DNA from 3 places in the Streptomyces sp. NBC_01216 genome. Region 1 is predicted to be linked to each of the others. Evidence: riboswitches for the same ligand, from Rfam matches in the RefSeq annotation. Region 1 holds a riboswitch; each other region holds the start of a gene.
What was found. A riboswitch is a leader RNA that binds a small molecule or an ion and turns the genes downstream of it on or off. The one in region 1 is predicted to bind cyclic di-AMP.
Positions count from the first base shown of each region.

Region 1 (6,034 bases):
TCGACCCCCTCTTCCCGTACAGCCGCCGGCCGCATCGCTCCGCCGGTCTCCCCTGCCGGACCGGCGAGTCGGTGATCTCGGTGGACGGCGACGGCACGGTCCGGCGCTGTCACTTCGTCAAGGACGAGCTGGGCGGTCTGTACGACGGCTCGTACCGCGCGGCCCTGACTCCCCGGGCGTGCCCGCTGGCCGTCTGCGACTGTCACATCGGCTACGTCCACCTGGAGACGCTGCCGCTGTACGACGTGTTCGCGGGCGGTGTGCTGGAGCGGATCCCCGTGTCCGTGCCGCCGTCTCCCCCGGGGGCGCCCTTGTCCCGGCCGCCTACAGGGGCATGAGGTCGGGGCGCTTGGCCGCCACGTGATCGCCCGAGCTCTCGCCCCGCAGCCGACGCCCTATCCACGGGACCAGGTACTCCCGGGCCCAGTGGATGTCGTCCCGCCGCACTTCGAGGGTGCCGCGCGGCGGCAGCGGGGGCCAGGGCTGGTCGGGGTCGGCGGGCACCTCCATGCCGAGGACCTGGGCGGCACGGAGCGCGACCCGGGTGTGGCCTTCCGGCGACAGGTGCAGCCGGTCGTCGTCCCAGGCCCGCCGGTCCTGGACGGACCGGAGGGACCACAGGTCGAGCACGGGACAGCCGTAGCGGTCGGCGACGGCCCGGACATGCGCCGTGTAGGTGGCGATCTTGCCGCGCAGGTGCCGCAGCACGGGAACGTCACGGGTGTCGAACCCGGTCGTCACCATGACCGTACCGACGGCCGAGGTCAGGTCGGCGACCGCGTGCTCGAACCGCTCGGCCACGTCGTCGGGGTCGGTACCGGGGCGGATGATGTCGTTGCCGCCGGCGCAGAAGGTCACCAGGTCCGGGGCGAGCTCCTTCGCGCGCGGCACCTGCTCCGCGACGATCTGGTCGAGGAGCCGGCCGCGCACGGCCAGGTTGGCGTAACGGAATGCGTCGTGCTCCGGCCGTTGATCGGCGAGCAGGACCGCGAAGCGGTCCGCCCAGCCGAGGTACTTCCCGTCGGGCCCCGGGTCTCCGACGCCCTCGGTGAAGCTGTCACCGATCGCCGCGTACGACCCGAATGCGTGGATGTCTGTTGATCTCGAATCGTCTGCCACGGGAGCATTTTTCCCCCGGGGGTGTGACCTACGCGACCGTAAGGAGGGGTTGACGACAGGTGAGATACACCACCGGTCAAGATTGCGCCAAGCCGGAATACGCCGAGGCCCGGCACGCGGGGTGCCGGGCCTGACGGAGCGTCGGTGATCAGATGGCGGCGCCGTGCGCGCGCAGGTAGGCCAGCGGGTCGATGTCCGAGCCGTAGCTGGGGGTGGTGCGGATCTCGAAGTGGAGGTGCGGCCCGGTGGAGTTGCCGGTCGAACCGGACAGGCCGACCTGCTGGCCGCCGGTGACGGTCTGTCCGGCGGAGACGGACAGCGAGGAGAGGTGGGCGTACTGGGAGTACGTGCCGTCGGCGTGCCGGATGACGACCTCGTTGCCGTAGGCGCCGCTCCAGCCCGCGGAGTAGACGGTGCCCGGACCGACGGCCTTCACGGAGGTGCCGGAGGAGGCGATGAAGTCGACGCCGGTGTGGTAGCCGGAGGACCACATGGAGCCGGAGGCGCGGTACGGGGTGGAGATGCCGCCGCCGACCGGCGCGACCCAGCCGGAGGAGGAGGCCCGCGAGGACTGCGGGGCCGCCGGGGCGGCCTCCACCGCGGTGCGCTCGGCGCTGCGGGTGCCTCGGGTCTCGGCCGAGCCGGCGGAGGACTTCTTGGCCGCGGCCTTCGCGGCGGCCTTCGGGGCGGGAGCCTTGGCCGTCGACTTGGCGCCGAGGGTGAGCTTCATGCCCGGGAGGATCAGGGAGGGGTTCTCGCCGACGACCTGGCGGTTGTCGGCGTAGAGCTTCTTCCAGCCGCCGGCGAGGTGGTGCTCGGCGGCGATCTTCGACAGGTAGTCGCCGGGGACGACGGAGTACGTGCGGGGCTTGGCCTTCGCGGCCGGGGCGGCGGCAGGGGCCTGCGTCGCGGCGGCGGTGACGGCCTGCCGGGGAGCCGCGGCCGGAGCGGCCTGCTCGGCGGCGTGGGCGCCGGTCGCACCGAAGAGCGGCAGGACGACGACGGCGCCACCGGCTCCGGCGGCGACGAATCCGCGGGTGATCGGGTTGGCCTTGGGACGGCGGTGCTTACCCTTCGCGGGCATGGCGAATTCCTCTCCGTCGCCTGCGAGGTGAGCTGTCGGGTTCGGACTGGAGATGTCCGGTCGCGCTCTCACGCGACTTCACCCCGAGCCGTCCTGGACTGAAGGACCGGCGTACTACCTGGGTCCCCCGCTCCTGCCACACGTGGGTGGGTGCGAATTCCGGACGGTGGCAGGATTCGGCGGTCCGACCGGATTGAGCGTGACCGTAGACGAGCGGGGTCGGCGGGAACAAGCCGCCGCATTCCGCGGACATTCCGGCCTTCGATATCCGAAGGGAATTTCCGGTCACCCTGCGTGGATGACGACCCTTCTCCCTCCTTTCGCCGCAGGGGTGTCGCGAAAGACGATCAGGCACGGTCCGTCACGGCTATGACGCTGCTCACGCACCCGCCCCATCTCCCCCACAACCAGGGCGTGTTACCCCTAATGCATTAATTCGGACACAACGCCCATTACCGTCCCAGGGGTGTGTGGACCAGCCACATGCCGGGATGATTGCGCCAGGAACCGATCGCGCACGATCGAAGATCGTCAACACTCAGGAGCACTCGTGACGCAGCAGCTGCCACAGGTCCCGTCGACCGAACCCGAGCTGAGCGGCGTACGCAACTTCCGCGACGTCGGCGGCCTGCCCGCCACGGACGGCCGGTCCGTGCGGTTCGGGCGCCTCTTCCGCAGCGGCCACCTCGCACACGCCACCGGGGAGGACGCGACCTTCCTGACGACACTCGGCCTGCACACGGTCTTCGACTTCCGCAATCACGCCGACCGCAAGATCGAGGGCCCGGACGTCGAACTCCCGGGCGTACGGAACGTGAACATCCCGCTCAACGACCCGGCCGACGGCAAGGACTTCTGGAAGCTCGTCAGCCAGGGCGAGCTGCACCAGCTACGCGAGGCGCTCGGTGACGGCAAGGCGGCCGCCCGCATGTCCGCTTCGTACCGAAAGATGATTGTCGAACGCACGACGGAGCACAGCCACGTCCTGCACGCGCTGGCCGAGGACAGCGTCCCCGCCCTGATGCACTGCGCGGCGGGCAAGGACCGCGCGGGCCTGTCCATCGCGATCTCACTGCTCGCGGTCGGCGTGGAGCGCGAGGCCATCGAGGCCGACTACCTCAAGTCGAACGATCCGCACCGCCGCTACAAGGTGCGCCGCAGCTCCACCGCCGCGGACGCCATGTCGCCCGAGGTGATGGAGCTGCTGCGCCCGCTGTTCGACGCGCGCCTGGAATACATCCGGGCCGCGTTCGAGACGATCGAGCAGACCTGGGGCACGGAGGAGAGCTATCTCACGGACGGACTGGGACTCTCCCCGGAGACCCGCGAGCGGCTGCGCGCACGCCTGCTCACCGAGGCGTAGCCCTACTGGTTCTGCCCGCCGAGCAGGAAGAGCAGATAGAGGAAGCCCGCGAAGAGGTGCCCCGCCACCAGGTAGGCGAAGAGGCGCAGCACGAGCCCTTTCGGGAACTTCCCGGCCTCACGCTCCTCGCCGGTGACAGGTACAGACTTTTCGGACATGACGGCCCCTTCCGATGGGCTCAGCGCTGATGCGGTGCTCTTTCGCCGAGACACAGCTCGGCCACGGGGCTCTGCATCAGCGTGTGGACGAAGAGCAGTTCGGCGCCGTCGCGGGTGGCGGCGCCGATGCGGTGCGGGGTCAGCGAGTCGAAGTGCGCGCTGTCCCCCGGGTCGAGCACATGCACGGCCTCGCCCAGGGCCAGGCGCACCCGGCCGCCGAGGACGTGCAGCCACTCCTCACCGGGATGGACCCGCACGATGTCGGCTCTGGTGGCGTATGGCACGTGGACGCGGAGCGCCTGCAGGGCGCGGCCGGGGCCGCCCGCCTGGCGGTAGACCCAGCCGTCGGCCTCGACCGGTTCGGAACGGCCGGCCCGGACGATGGGATCACGCTCGGGCGGGGCCTCGCCCAGCAGCTCCGAGACCGTCGTACCGTAGATGCGGGCGAGGGCGAGCAGCATCGGCAGCGAGGGCTGCCGGCGGCCCGTCTCGAGACGGGAGAGATGGGCCGGAGAGAGCCCGGCCCGCTGGGCGGCGGCCTCCAGGGTGACCCCCCGGCGTCGGCGCAGGCCGCGCAACTGGGGGGCCACGTCGGGCAGTGCGGGCGGGGCGTCCTGGCCGGCGAACGGCGGCGCCGGGTCCGAGGACCGCTCCTCGGGGAGGTGCTCCATGCACCCATTGCGCCAGGAACTTTCCTCTGGGGCAAATTTATTGCCTCACAGGCAAATATCCCCGGCCCTGACCGGGGGCGCCGAAACGCGCGGCACGCCCCGGGACCGGCCCCTCAGCGCTGCGCCACCGCCTGCTTCACCAGCGTCTTCCCGAAGTCCCACATCAGCCCGCCGCCGCCGTGGGCGTCCTCCATCACCGCCGTGAAGGCGGTCACGAAACGGTCCACGTCCGCGTCGTCGAGGACCAGGGGCGGGATCAGCTTGATCACCTCCAGATGATCCCCGGACACCTGGGTCAGAATCCGGTGCCTCTGCAGGAGCGGTACGACGACCATCTGCGCGAAGAGCCCCTTGCGGGCGGCCTGGAGCATGGTCCACCGGCTGCGCAGCCCGAGCGAGGACGGCCGGCCGAACTCGATGCCGATCATCAGTCCACGACCACGTACCTCGTGGAGCAGTTCGTAGCGGGGCACGAGCGCCCTGAGCTTCGAGGACAGCAGCTCGCCGGTGCGGCGCGCGTGCGCCACCGTCCCCTCGGACTCCATGACCGAGAGCACGGCGAGTCCGGCCGCCATGGCCTGCGCGTTCGATCCGAAGCTGGCCGAGTGGACCAGGACCCGGTCCATGGACGAGTAGACCTTCTTGAAGATCCAGTCCTTGCCGAGGGTGGCGCCGACGGGCACGTAGCCGCCGGAGAGCGCCTTGGCGACGCAGACCAGGTCGGGCTCGACTCCCTGCTCGTGCTGGTAGGCGTAGAAGTCGCCGGTCCTGCCGAGTCCCGTCTGCACCTCGTCGGCGATCAGCAGAGCACCGTGCCGGTGCAGCAGGTCCTGGGCCGCGCGGAGGAAGCCGGGCGGGGACTCGTGGACACCCTTGCCCTGGATCGGTTCGACGACGAAGGCGGCGACGTCGCCCCGGCGCAGCTCCCGCTCCAGAGCGTCGAGATCGCCGAGTCCGATCTCGGTGTCGGGCAGCAGGGGGCCGAAGCCGTTCCGGAAGCCCTTCTCGCCGTTGACCGACAGGGAACCGGTGGTCAGTCCGTGGAAGGCGTGGGAGCAGTACAGGACCCTCGGTCTGCCGGTGGCGTAGCGGGCGAACTTCAGCGCCGTCTCCACGGCCTCCGTGCCGCTGTTGCCGAAGAAGACCCGGTCGAGGTGGGGGCTGTGGGAGAGCAGGCGTTCGGCGAGGAGGCCGGGGAGGGGCTGGCAGTCGAAGCGGGTGAGGTCGGCGAGGGAGGCGTCGAGGACGTCGTGGAGCGCCTTGCGGACGACGGGGTGGTGCCGTCCCAGGCCCATGACGCCGAAGCCGGCCAGCATGTCGAGGTAGTCGCCGCCCTCCGCGTCCCAGAAGTGGGCTCCCTCGGCGCGCTCGTAGACCTTGTCGAAGCCGATGGTGCGGAGCATGCGCGGCAGTTGGTGGTTGAGGTAGGCGGTGTGCAGCGCGTAGCGTTCGGCGCCGCGTTCCGCGAGCAGGGTCGCCAGGTCGAACTCCCCGGCCGCCGAAGGTCCGGGCCTGCTCACCACGGGTTCGGGCTCCTTGCTCATCGGGCGTTCTCCCTCACTGACCGTTGTCCTTGTGTGCCGGGGCGACGGCGGCCGGGGCCGGGGGCGCGACGGGCGCCGCCGGTCCTCCGGTCGCG
Region 1 covers NZ_CP108677.1:860,322-866,355, forward strand. Annotated here, with positions in the region: gene OG393_RS03730 (STM4011 family radical SAM protein) at 1-338, shown strand, start outside; gene OG393_RS03735 (SGNH/GDSL hydrolase family protein) at 325-1,119, opposite strand; gene OG393_RS03740 (M23 family metallopeptidase) at 1,268-2,203, opposite strand; cyclic di-AMP (ydaO/yuaA leader) riboswitch at 2,206-2,362, opposite strand; gene OG393_RS03745 (tyrosine-protein phosphatase) at 2,754-3,566, shown strand; gene OG393_RS03750 (DUF6126 family protein) at 3,569-3,724, opposite strand; gene OG393_RS03755 (helix-turn-helix domain-containing protein) at 3,745-4,395, opposite strand; gene OG393_RS03760 (aspartate aminotransferase family protein) at 4,509-5,939, opposite strand.

Region 2 (6,034 bases), 3.6 Mb from region 1:
GGTGAAGCCGTCAGCCCTTGAAGCGCGGGAAGGCGCTGCGGCCGGCGTACACGGCCGCGTCGTCGAGGATCTCCTCGATGCGCAGCAGCTGGTTGTACTTGGCCACCCGCTCGGAGCGGGCCGGGGCGCCGGTCTTGATCTGGCCGCAGTTGGTGGCGACGGCCAGGTCGGCGATGGTGACGTCCTCGGTCTCGCCGGAGCGGTGGGACATCATGCACTTGAAGCCGCTGCGCTGGGCCAGCTCGACGGCGTCCAGCGTCTCGGTCAGCGAGCCGATCTGGTTGACCTTGACCAGGAGGGCGTTCGCGGAGCCCTCCTCGATGCCACGGGCCAGGCGCTCGGGGTTGGTGACGAACAGGTCGTCACCGACCAGCTGCACCTTGGAGCCGAGCTTGTCGGTGATGACCTTCCAGCCGGCCCAGTCGTCCTCGAACAGCGGGTCCTCGATGGAGACGAGCGGGTACGCGGAGACGAGCTCCTCGTAGTACTCGGTCATCTCGGCGGCCGAGCGGGACTTGCCCTCGAACTCGTAGGCGCCGTCCTTGTAGAACTCGGAGGCGGCGCAGTCGAGCGCGAGCGCGATGTCCTTGCCCGGGACGTAGCCGGCCTGCTTGATGGCCTCGAGGATGAGGTCGAGCGCGGCGCGGTTGGAGTCCAGGTTGGGGGCGAAGCCGCCCTCGTCGCCCAGGCCGGTGGACAGGCCCTTGGTCTTCAGGACGGACTTGAGGGTGTGGTAGACCTCGGTGCCCCAGCGCAGGGCCTCGGAGAAGGACTCCGCGCCGATCGGGGCGATCATGAACTCCTGGATGTCCACGTTGGAGTCGGCGTGCGAGCCGCCGTTCAGGATGTTCATCATCGGAACGGGCAGCAGGTGCGCGTTCGGGCCGCCGAGGTAGCGGAAGAGCGGCAGGTCGGATGCCTCGGAGGCGGCGTGCGCCACGGCGAGGGAGACACCGAGGATGGCGTTGGCGCCGAGCGAGGACTTGTCCGGGGTGGCGTCCAGGTCGAACATCGCCTGGTCGATCAGTCGCTGCTCGGTGGCGTCGTAGCCGACGAGCTCCGGGCCGATCTGCTCGATGACGGCGAGGACGGCCTTCTCGACACCCTTGCCCTGGTAACGGTTCGGGTCACCGTCGCGGAGCTCGAGGGCCTCGAACGCACCGGTGGATGCGCCGGACGGAACGGCAGCACGGCCGGTGCTGCCGTCGTCGAGGCCGACCTCGACCTCGACCGTGGGGTTGCCTCGGGAGTCCAGGATTTCCCGGGCTACGACGACGTCGATGGACGGCACGAGCATCTCCTTCTGGGATGTGACGCGGGATGTGACGCAAGAGCCGTGCAGGGTCGCTTGGCCTTGCGACAAGAGCCTAACCGGCTCCGGAGCCCCGGCCAGCCGGGCGCCCGCCCCCTGGGACGAAAAAGGACCCAAGGGCATGCATAAAGGGGCGAAGCACCTCGAAGCTACCGGGCGGTAACGCGGAAACCCCGTCCCGGCGCGCACGGGGGAGGGCGCGCCGGGACGGGGTGGTCACCGCGGGAGGGTCGGGAGACCCGGGGAGGAGCCTGTCGACCGAAGGCCACCCGACAGGCTCTCAGTCTGTCGGGCTCACTTCAGGTGGAGCTGCTGGCCCGGGTAGATCAGGTCGGCGTCCTGGACGACGTCCTTGTTCAGCTCGAAGAGCTTCGCCCAGCCACCCTTGACGTCGTGGGCGGCGGCGATCTTGCTCAGGGAGTCGCCGGCGACGACCTTGTACTCGCCGTCGCCCTTCTCGACCTTCTTGCCGGTCGGGGTGGTGACGGTCTTCGACTCGGCCTTCTTCGGCGTCGCCTTCGGGGCCGTGCGCTGCTCGCTGCGGGTGGTCGGCCGCTCGGCCTTCCGCTCCGGCTGCGGGGCGGTCGCGGTGACGCCACCGGTGTAGGCGGCGCCGGACAGGCCCACGCCACAGCTCGGCCAGGCACCCTTGCCCTGGCCGGCCAGGACCTTCTCGGCGATCGCGATCTGCTGGGACTTCGACGCCTGGTTCGCGGTGGCCGCGTAGGCGGTGCCGCCGTAGGCCGCCCAGGTGGAGGCCGAGAACTGCAGGCCGCCGTAGTAGCCGTTGCCGGTGTTGATGGACCAGTTGCCGCCGGACTCGCACTGGGCGACGGTGTCCCACTCGGCGGCGGTCGCGGCGGAGGCGGAGCCGGCCGCCATCAGCGGAGCGGCGACGGCGACACCGGCCACGCCGGCGAGGGCGAGGGCACGGGTGGCCTTGGAAGGACGACGGTGCTTGCCCTTGGCGGAAAACAGCATGGGGATTCTCCTCACCGACGCCTGCGAGGTGAGCTGTCGGGTTCGGGCCATGTGAGTTGCCCGGCCGCGTGACGAGCACGTGGCTTCACCCCAAGCCGGTCCTGCGGCCGTCTGTCTCAACGGCCGGGAACGGCACTTACCTTGGGTCCCCCGCTCCTGCCTGCGGCGCTTGCGCGACGACTGTTCCCCTCGGCCGGCGGCAGGATTCGGCGTTACCGGTCGACGGGGCCCGCGGTGGCGAGCGGTCACGACCGTAGACACAGACCGCACGAAGTTCAAAGAAGGCCAAAACGGCCAAATCGCCCCTCCCTGCGTCCCTATGAGGGGTGTTTATGCAGGTGAGGAGCGATTGGAGCAAACTTTGCGGACGTGACACGCCCCGAGGGCCGAAGAGACTCATGTCTCATTTGGACAGAACGGACATAAAGCCCTGAACTACCCCTGGTCGACGATCGGTTCTTCGCTCAGATCGAGGCTCTGACCAGGGAGGATGAGATCCGGATCGGCACCGACCGTGCGACGGTTGGTCTCGTAGAGCGCGGTCCAGCCGCCGGACAGCTCCTTCTCCCGAGCGATCTCGGAAAGACTGTCGCCAGGCTGGACGGTGTATTCGCCCGAAGTGTCCACAGTGCCCGAATCCTCCGAACCGTCGCCGGGAGCCGGTCCACCTGCCTGCCCGTCAGCGGGCGAGGCGTGCCGCCCGCCCTCCTGCCCCGTACCCGCGTCGCCCGCCCCTTCGGGCGCGGCCTCGCCCCGATGCTTGCCGATACCGGAGGCCGGCGCGCCGCCGGTGACCGGCGCGCCGGTCTCGTCCGGCACCGACGTCCCGGCGGAGGCGTCCGGCAGGACCGACCGCTCCGCCGTCTCCTGCGGCTCGGCCGCGCCGGACGCTCCCGGGCCGGCCGGGCTCGCGGCCGACGCGCCGGGGTCCGCCGGGCCGGCCGGCTTCGAGGCGGGCCGGCCGGGCTCGGCCTGCGCGGAGGGGGCGGCCGGCGCCGGGCTCGTACCGGGGTCGACCTCGGGCGCGGCGCCGTCGTTGGTCAGCTTGGCGATGGGGGCGCAGGTGGCCCACACCTGGGTGCCCTGCGCGGCGAGCGCCTGCTCGGCGACCGCGATCTGCTGGGAACGGCTGGCCAGATCGGCGCGGGACGCGTAGGCCGTTCCGCCGTACGTCTCCCAGGTCTCCTGGGTGAACTGGAGTCCGCCGTAGAGACCGTTGCCGAAGTCGGCGCTCCACAGGCCGCCCGACTCGCACTCGGCGACCCGGTCCCAGGTGGCGGCGTCGGCGGCGGAGGCCGAGCCGGTCGCGAGCAGCGGCAGGGCGAGGGCCGAGCCGGTCACGCCTGCCGCCACGACGATCGCGGGGGCCTGTCGTGGTCTGCGGTGTCGTCCGTTCCCGGAGCGCATACGGAGTGCCTTTCGCCTGACTGCTTGAGACGACGGTGAACGTAGCCGCATTCGAACGTCAGTCACAAGTCGATGCAGCGGAGATCACATAAAAGTCACAGTTTTGACGAGAGGTCAGTTCGCAAGAGGGGTGAACTCCACCGGAAGCGTGCGCAATCCGCGCATGATGAGCCCGCCCCGCCAGCGCAAATCGGCCGGATCGCACGCAAGTCGCAGATCGGGCAGTCGGGTCAGCAGTGCGGCCAGCGCCGTCTGGCCCTCCAGCCGGGCCAGCGGGGCACCGATGCAGTAGTGGATGCCGTGCCCGTAGCCGAGGTGCTGGTTGTCGCGCCGGGACAGGTCGAGCGTGTCCGGCTCGTCGAACCGCGCCGGGTCCCGGTCGGCGGCGGCGAGCACGACGAGCACCGGGTCCCCGGCCGGGATGTCCCGGCCGCCGAGGGCCAGCGGTTCCCTGGCGTACCGCCAGGTCGCCAGTTCCACCGGCCCGTCGTAGCGGAGCAGTTCCTCGACGCCGGTCTCCAGCAACCCCCGGTCGCCCGCCGCGAGCGAGGTCTGGAGCCGCTCGCGCTGCCCGGGATGGCGCAGCAGCGCGTACATCCCGTTGCCGATCAGGTTGACGGTGGTCTCGAAGCCCGCGAAGAGCAGGATGAAGGCCATCGCCGCCGCCTCGTTCTCGGTGAGGTGCTCACCGTGGTCGGAGGCCCGGATGAGACCGGAGATGAGGTCGTCGCCCGGATCCTCACGCTTGCGGTGGATCAGCTCCGCGAGATATCCGCGCATCTTCTTCACCGAGCGGGCGACCCCGCCCCGCGGCCCGCCGCCGTGCCGGATCATCATTCCGGCCCAGTCCCGGAAGTCGTCCTGGTCCTCGGGCGGTACGCCGAGCAGGTCGCAGATGGCGTAGATGGGGAGTGGGAAGGCGAAGTCGTGGATGAGGTCGGCGCTGCCCTCCCGCGCGAACCGGTCGATGAGCTGGTCGGTCAGTTCCCGCACGCGCGGGGCGAACTCGGCGACCCGGCGCGGGGTGAACGCCTTCGAGACGAGTCCGCGCAGCCGGGTGTGGTCCGGCGGGTCGATGTTGAGCAGGTGGGTCATCAGCTCGGCCTTGCGCTCCCCGGGGATCCTGGTCTTCCCCTTGGCGTGCACGGGCTCGTCGTGGTGCGCCGGGTTCTTGGAGAGCCGCTGGTCGGCGAGGGCCTGCCGGGCGTCCGCGTAGCGTGTCACCAGCCATGCCTCGACGCCGCTCGGCAGCTTCGCGCGGTGCACGGGCGCGTGCTCGCGCAGCCACGCGTAGGCGGGATAGGGGTCGGTCGCGAACTCCCAGGTGAAGAGTTCCGGCGCGGACGCGGGGAGCTGGTCGTGCATGGCCCCGACACTATCCGGACCCGTCGGCCGTGCGCCCCGCCGCCGGGCCCGCGCGGGCCCGGCTGTCCGGACGGGCACGTCCGCCCCGGTCGGCGGCCCGGACGGGGAGCGGACAGCCCGCCGCCGGGCGGCCCGGCCACGAGCGATTCCCGCCGTGCGAAGCCCCCTTGGGGAGAAGGTGTGTCGGTCACGTGAAGGCAGGTGCCCTAGATTCTCCCGCGTGGACCCTCAGTTGCTCAGGAGTACGTTCGCGGTCGTCGAGAGACGCGCCGAGCACGCCGTGACGTACTTCTACTCGCATCTCTTCTGGAACAACCCCGGTGTGCGGGAGCTGTTCCCCGAGGACATGCGCCCGCAACGCGACCGGCTGTTCGCCGCGCTCACCGAGGTCGTGACCCGGCTGGAGGACCCCGGCCTGGCGGAGTACCTCGCGCATCTGGGGCGCGACCACCGCAAGTACCTCGCCGCGCCCGCGCTCTACGCCGCGGTCGGGGCCAGCCTGGTCGCGGCCTTCGCGCACGCCGCCGGGGCCTCCTGGAGCGTCGAGGCCGAGAAGGCGTGGACCGAGGCGTACGGCTTCGTCGCGGACCTGATGATGACGGGCGCCGAGCGGGCGCGGGAGTCCGGGGAGCCGGTCTGGTGGGACGCCGAGGTGGTGCGGCACGAGCGGCTCGGGGACGACCTGGCGGTCCTGACGCTGCGGCCCCGGCAGCCGTACCCCTACCGGCCGGGACAGTACGTCGGCGTGAGCTCGCCCCGGGTCCCTCGGATCTGGCGTACCTACTCGGTCGCCAACGCGCCCCGCCCGGACGGGACACTGGACCTGCACGTCAGTCTCATCCGCGGCGGGCTGATGAGCACGGCACTGGTCGACGGGGTGCGGGTGGGAGAGACGCTGCGGCTGAGCCCGCCCGGCGGCGGGCTGACCGCGCGGACCCCACTCGGGAAGCCGCGCACCTACATAGCCGC
Region 2 covers NZ_CP108677.1:4,421,575-4,427,608, reverse strand. Annotated here, with positions in the region: gene eno (phosphopyruvate hydratase) at 11-1,297, opposite strand; gene OG393_RS19685 (transglycosylase family protein) at 1,607-2,293, opposite strand; cyclic di-AMP (ydaO/yuaA leader) riboswitch at 2,297-2,471, opposite strand; gene OG393_RS19680 (transglycosylase family protein) at 2,729-3,700, opposite strand; gene OG393_RS19675 (cytochrome P450 family protein) at 3,815-5,065, opposite strand; gene OG393_RS19670 (globin domain-containing protein) at 5,286-6,034, shown strand, end outside.
Region 2: it holds a riboswitch for cyclic di-AMP, as region 1 does, so the genes downstream of both, OG393_RS19685 (transglycosylase family protein) here and OG393_RS03740 (M23 family metallopeptidase) in region 1, are expected to answer to the same signal.

Region 3 (6,034 bases), 630 kb from region 1:
GTCCTCCTGCTGGCCGGTGAGGCCGACCTCAACTCCCCTCCGCGCGCCGTCGCCGAGGTGGCCGAGGTCTTCCCGCGCGCGGAACTCGTCGTACAGCGGGGGGCCGGACACTTCCCCTGGCTCGACGACTCCGAGCTGTTCGTGACGAGCACCGCGGCGTTTCTCGCGTGACGGAGCACCGGCGGCCGGGGGCACGGGGCCGGCGAGAGGGCCCTGTCCGTCGGCGGCGGACGTGCCGCGTACGGACTCGGTCGCCGACGTGCGTCAGGGCGTCGCGCAGGCCGGATGACCCCAGCCGTCGGGGTTCTTCGTGATCGTCTCGCCCTTGGCATAGGGGCTTCCGCAACGGCATCGGCCGGAGAACCTGGCCTTCAGGGAACCACCGCCCGTCGTGCGAGAGCCCGGGCGGCGGGCCGTCGGCCGGCCTCCGGCGCCGACGGGCCTCGCGGCGCCGCCGCCGGGTCCGGCGGGCGGCAGCTCGGAGCCGGCCGCCGAGCCGATGGCCTGCTGGGTGCGGGCGGCGTGGCCGGCCGCCCGGTCGGCGGCGTCGTTCAGACGGTCCCCGTCGACCTGGTGCGCCGGGGTGTGGACGAAGTCCACCTGGCGGCCGGCCAGGAGTTCGTCGATCCGCACGACCAGGTCCTTGTTCGCCACCGGGGAGCCCGAGGCGGTCTTCCAGCCCTTGCGGCGCCAGCCCGGCAGCCAGGTCGTGACCGCCTTCATGGCGTACTGGGAGTCCATCCGGATCTCCACCGGCGCCGCCGGGTCGAGGGCCTCCAGGAGTCTCTGGAGCGCGGTGAGTTCGGCGACGTTGTTCGTCGCGCTGCCCAGCGGACCGGCCTCCCAGGTCGCGACCTCGCCGTCCGTCCCGGCGACGACCCATGCCCAGGCCGCGGGCCCGGGATTGCCCTTCGACGCGCCGTCGCACGCCGCGATGATCTTCTGCACCATGCCACGATCCTGGCATGCCGGGGGCCGGAGGCACACACGCCGATCCGGTGGGCGCTCCCCGTCCCGGCCACCCGGGGCCCCACACCGCTATCCGGCGGCGCCGAGGAAGCCGAGCACCTGTTCGGTGAGCAGGGTCGCGGCGCTCGCGTCGTAGGACGGCAGGGTGCTGTCGGCGAACAGGTGCTCCTCGCCGGGGTAGAGGAAGAGCTCGGCCTTCCCGGTGCTCGCGACGAGCGCGCGGGCGGCGTCGAGGTCGCCCTCCCCGGTGAAGTACGGGTCGCCGTCCATACCGTGCACCTGCACCGGAACGCCGTCCGGCCAGCCGCCGAAGTCGTCCGCGGGGATGCAGGCACTGAAGAGGAGGGCCCCGGTGGCGCCGGGCCTGGTCTGCGCGAGCCGCTGCGCGGGGAGCACGCCCAGGGAGAATCCGGCGAGGACGAGCCCGTCCGGCAGCGACTCGGCGGCGTGGACACCGCGCTCGACGATCGTGTCGAAGCCGAGGGCCTGGGCGTGTCCGACACCCTCTTCGAGCGTGTCGAAGACGCGGCCCTCGTACAGGTCGGGCACGTGCACGGTGTGGCCGTGCCGGCGCAGTTCGCCGGCGAAGGCGGTGACGCCCGCCGTCAGACCGTGCGCGTGGTGGAACAGCAGTACCTCGGCCATGGGACTCCTTCTCGTGGGACGCCCGCCTCTGGCTGCGAGCGCACCCCTCGGTGAGCGTCGGCTGACGGGAGGGTCGGCGCCGCCACTCCCCTGGGGCGGGAAGGCGCCCGCCGGTCCGCCGGCCTCATGAGCCTAAGGCTGCTCTCGGGCGAGGTGTCCGGACGCCGGCTCTGTCGGGGAGGGGACATGCCTCGGGAACCGGGGGCAGGGGAGTCGAGGCCCACAGACCGGCCCGCGCTGTCGCCGCGCGCGCTCGTGGGGTCCGTCGCGGTGCGGCGGTCGGGTCACCGGCGGACTCTCGCCTCCGCACCGGGACCTCAACACGCGCATAAAAAGCCATAAAACGACCAGTTACCCTCCAAGGATCAATCTTCCTTTGCTCGCAATTATCGGATGATGTCGGACATTTCTTCCAGGTGACATGACTCACGGGCACGCGACCCGGTGACCCGCCCACGGACCCCATCTCCCAGCGTTTCAGGGAGATTCGGGGCCTCCTCCACCTTCGCGGCCCCGCCCGCCGGCCACTCGGAGCGTCTTGTTATCGACGGCATTTCTCGCCTACGGTCACCTCCATTCGGATGGAACGCCGAATCCTGCCACCATCCGCAATTCCCACTATTCACCGCCGGCAGGAGCGGGGGACCCATGTATTCGCCGGTCCGGACTCCGGAACGGCTAGGGGTGAAGTCGCACCTGTGCGACCGGGCATCTCCAGCCCGAACCCGACAGCTCACCCCGCAGGCGCCGGAGAGGAAATCCGTCATGCCTGCAAACGGTAAGCACCGACGCCCGAAGCGTCGCCCGCTCGCCCGTGGTATCGCCCTGATCAGCACGGGTAGCGCCGCCCTGACGCTTCCGCTGGTCGCGTCCGCCACCGCCCACGCGGCTCCCGAGATCACTCCTGCCATTGCCACGGCTAACGCCGCCGCAAATGTCTCTCAAAAGATCACGGAATCCCTTCCGGCGGCACCCGCCACCACCCCAAAGACGTACACCGTCGCGCCGGGGGACTCTCTCTCGATGATCGCTTACGAACAGGGCGTCCGAGGCGGTTGGAAGGTTCTCTACCGCGCCAATCACGACGCGGTCGGTGACAATCCGTCACTTATTCATCCCGGGCTCAAGCTGACGCTTCACCGGAATTCCACAGCGGCCAAGCCGAAGTCCTCCGCACCCGCGCAGAAGACGAAGACGAAGACGGCCGAGCCGGCACAGGCCACGTCCACCGACCGGGCCAGCCGATCCCAGCAGCGCACCACCCCCGCGCCGCAGACGCAGGCCGCCGCTCCCGTCGCGGCCAAGAACTACACGAACGACCTCGACGGCTGGATAAGGGAGTCGCTGGACGTGATGGCCCAGCACGGCATCCCCGGCTCCTACGAGGGAATCCACCGCAACATCATGCGCGAGTCCTCCGGCAACCCGCAGGCCGTGAACAACTGGGACTCCAACGCTGCGGCCGGCACCCCCTCGAAGGGCCTGCTGCAGGTCATCCAGCCGACGTTCCTCGCCTACCACGTGCCCGGTACGTCCATGGACCTGTTCGACCCGGTCGCCAACATCACCGCCGCCTGCAACTACGCGGCCGACCGCTACGGCTCCATCGACAACGTCTTCGGCGCCTACTGACCGGGGCGACGGCGCTTCCTGACGGGCGCGCCGCCTCAGAGCCTGTCGGGTGACCTTCGATCGACAGGCTCTCACCGCGACAGGAGGAAGGCCCTGACCGCTCGGGGGTCAGGGCCTTCCCCCCTGTCGTCCGCGCGCCCGCGATGCGGCGCGGGCCCCTCGGGACGCGGGTGGGGACGCACGCGGTGGCAGCGCCGCCCGGACTACAGCGTGCCGCGCCGCCATTCGCGGACCAGCAGGTAGCCGAGGTAAAGACCGCCGATGGCCATCGTGTAGATGCCCACCGGCAGATTCTCCAGGAGCGGCATCTGCTGGGCGGCGAGATCGGCCAGGACCAGCAGCAGCGCGCCCAACAGCATGGACAGCGCGAGCTGGGGGCCTGATCCGCGCGACAGCCGCTTGGCGATCTGGGGGGCCGTCAGGGAGATGAAGGCGATCGGCCCCGCCACGCTCACCGCACCGGCCGACAGCACGATCGCCAGGGTGACGGCGACGGTCTTGGTCCGGGCGGGCCGGCCGCCGAGCGCCGCCGCGGTGTCGTCACCCATCTCGCCGATTCCGATGTCCCGCGAGAGCAGCACGGCGAGCGGTACGACCCCGGCGAGGACCAGCCAGATCGTGGTCGCGTCCTCCCAGGAGCGGGCCGACAGGCTGCCGTTGACGTAGGCGCTGAGCACGGTCGCCTTGTCCCGCTCGACGGCGTAGACGACGTACTGGATGACGGCGACCGCCATGGCGGAGACGCCGATACCGGCGACGACGAGGCGCACCGGGTTACGGAAGCCGGTCCCGGTCGACACGTAGACGAGCACCATGGCCAGGACCGCGCCGAGGAGTGCTCCGGCGGATACCGGCACGGTGTCCGGCAGGAGCAGGGCGACGACGGCCGCGCCCGCGCCCGCGCCAGCGCCGAGTCCGATCACGTCCGGACTGCCGAGGGGATTGCGGGTGACCGACTGGAACAGCGCTCCGGAGAGGCCGAACGCGGCGCCCGTGCCGATGCCGACGACCAGTCGCGGGCCGCGCAGGCGGTTGAGGACGAAGGCGTTCTTGCCTTCCGCCCCGCCGAGCAACGCCGAGGGGAGATCGGGAAGCCGGATACCGAGGCGGCCCAGCGTGAGCGTGGCCGTCGCGGCGACGACGAGCAGGAACAGCAGGCCGATCGCCAGGAGGATCGTGGAGGTGCGTACGCGTACCGACACCGTGCCGCCGATCCTGACGACGCGTGTGCCCGAGGGCGCCCGGACGGGAGCCGGGGTCGGCTGGGCGCTCATGCGCTCCCTCTCATCCGGCGGACGGCCAGCAGGAGCGCGGGCGCTCCTATAAAAGCGGTGACGACGCCGACCATGACCTCCTGCGGGCGGAGCAGCACGCGCCCGACGACGTCGGCGCAGAGCAGGAGCGTGGGACCGGCCAGGGTCGAGAAGAGGATCTGGAGACGGAAGTCGACGCCGACCAGGGCGCGTACGAGGTGCGGAACGGCGAGACCGACGAACGCGACGGGACCGACGGCAGCGGTGGCGGCCGCGCTGAGGAGGGTGGCCGCGAGCAGTCCCGCCGCCTTCGTCCGCGCCGGGCCGGCACCGAGGGCGGTCGCCGCGTCGTCGCCCAGGGCCATCACGTTGAGGCCGGGCGCGATCACGAGTGCGAGGAGAAGCCCCACGGCGGCGAAGGGCAGGACGGACCAGAAGACCTCGAAGTCCCGCCCGCCCAGGGCTCCGACGACCCAGTAGCGGTAGCTGTCGAAGACCTTGGGTCTGGTCAGGGTGACGGCCTGGACGAAGGCCGCGAGGACGGCGGAGAGGACGGCTCCGGCCAGCACCAGGCGGGCCGGGCCGGCGTTCGTCCCGGCGGAGCCGATGAGGTGCACGACGAGTCCGGCGAGCAGGGCGCCCGGCAGAGCCCACCAGAGGGTGGCGGACCGCCCCGTGACGCCGAGGAACGCGGTCGCGGCGACGATGCTCGCCGAGGCGCCCGCGTTGATGCCCAGAAGTCCGGGCTCGGCGAGGGGGTTCCGGGTGACTCCCTGCATCAGGGTGCCGGCGACCGCCAGGCTCACGCCGGCGAGGACTCCGATCGCGGTCCGCGGGTAGCGGCTCTCGACGACGGTGGTCAGATAGGCGTCGCCGTGGCCCGCGAGGACATCCACGACCGAACGGAACGACGTGGTCTTGCTGCCGAACATCACGCTCGCGAGCATCGCGAGGACGAGGGCGGTCAGACAGATCGTCAGGGACAGCGCCAGCCGGGCGGCGCCGGCACGCGAGGTGCTGGTACCACCCGGCTCGGCGAGCACGGAGGAGGCCATGCGCAGGGAACCGTGTCTACTTCCCGGCCTTGGCGACGGCCTTGTCGATCAGGGGCAGGTAGCGCTCGATGCTCCACGGCACGGTGAGCGGGTTGATCATCGAGGAGGCCGTGACGAAGGGGGTGTCGTGGCTGTACACGATGGCGCCCTTCTTGACCGCGGGGATGGCGGCGTACAGCGGCTGGGCCTCGATCTGCTCGCGCGACTTCTCGTCCATGTAGAACGTGAACACGACGTCGCTGCCGGCGAGCTTGTTGGCGTTCTCCAGGCCGATGATCGCGGAGTCCGTACCCTCGGTCTCCTTGAACTCGTTGACGACCGGGTCGACCTTGAGGCCGAGGGACGTGAGCATCTCCACGCGCTGCTCCTTCGGCTTGAACACGCCGAGGGTGCCGGGGCCGGTGTTGTAGATGTAGGAGAACGTGACGTTCTTGTATTTCGACCGGCCGGCGGCGGCCCCGGCCAGCTGCTCACGGATCT
Region 3 covers NZ_CP108677.1:226,064-232,097, forward strand. Annotated here, with positions in the region: gene OG393_RS00935 (alpha/beta fold hydrolase) at 1-171, shown strand, start outside; gene OG393_RS00940 (ribonuclease H family protein) at 265-951, opposite strand; partial or broken gene OG393_RS00945 (dienelactone hydrolase family protein) at 1,039-1,626, opposite strand; cyclic di-AMP (ydaO/yuaA leader) riboswitch at 2,192-2,376, shown strand; gene OG393_RS00950 (transglycosylase SLT domain-containing protein) at 2,380-3,246, shown strand; gene OG393_RS00955 (FecCD family ABC transporter permease) at 3,450-4,520, opposite strand; gene OG393_RS00960 (FecCD family ABC transporter permease) at 4,517-5,554, opposite strand; gene OG393_RS00965 (iron-siderophore ABC transporter substrate-binding protein) at 5,571-6,034, opposite strand, start outside.
Region 3: it holds a riboswitch for cyclic di-AMP, as region 1 does, so the genes downstream of both, OG393_RS00950 (transglycosylase SLT domain-containing protein) here and OG393_RS03740 (M23 family metallopeptidase) in region 1, are expected to answer to the same signal.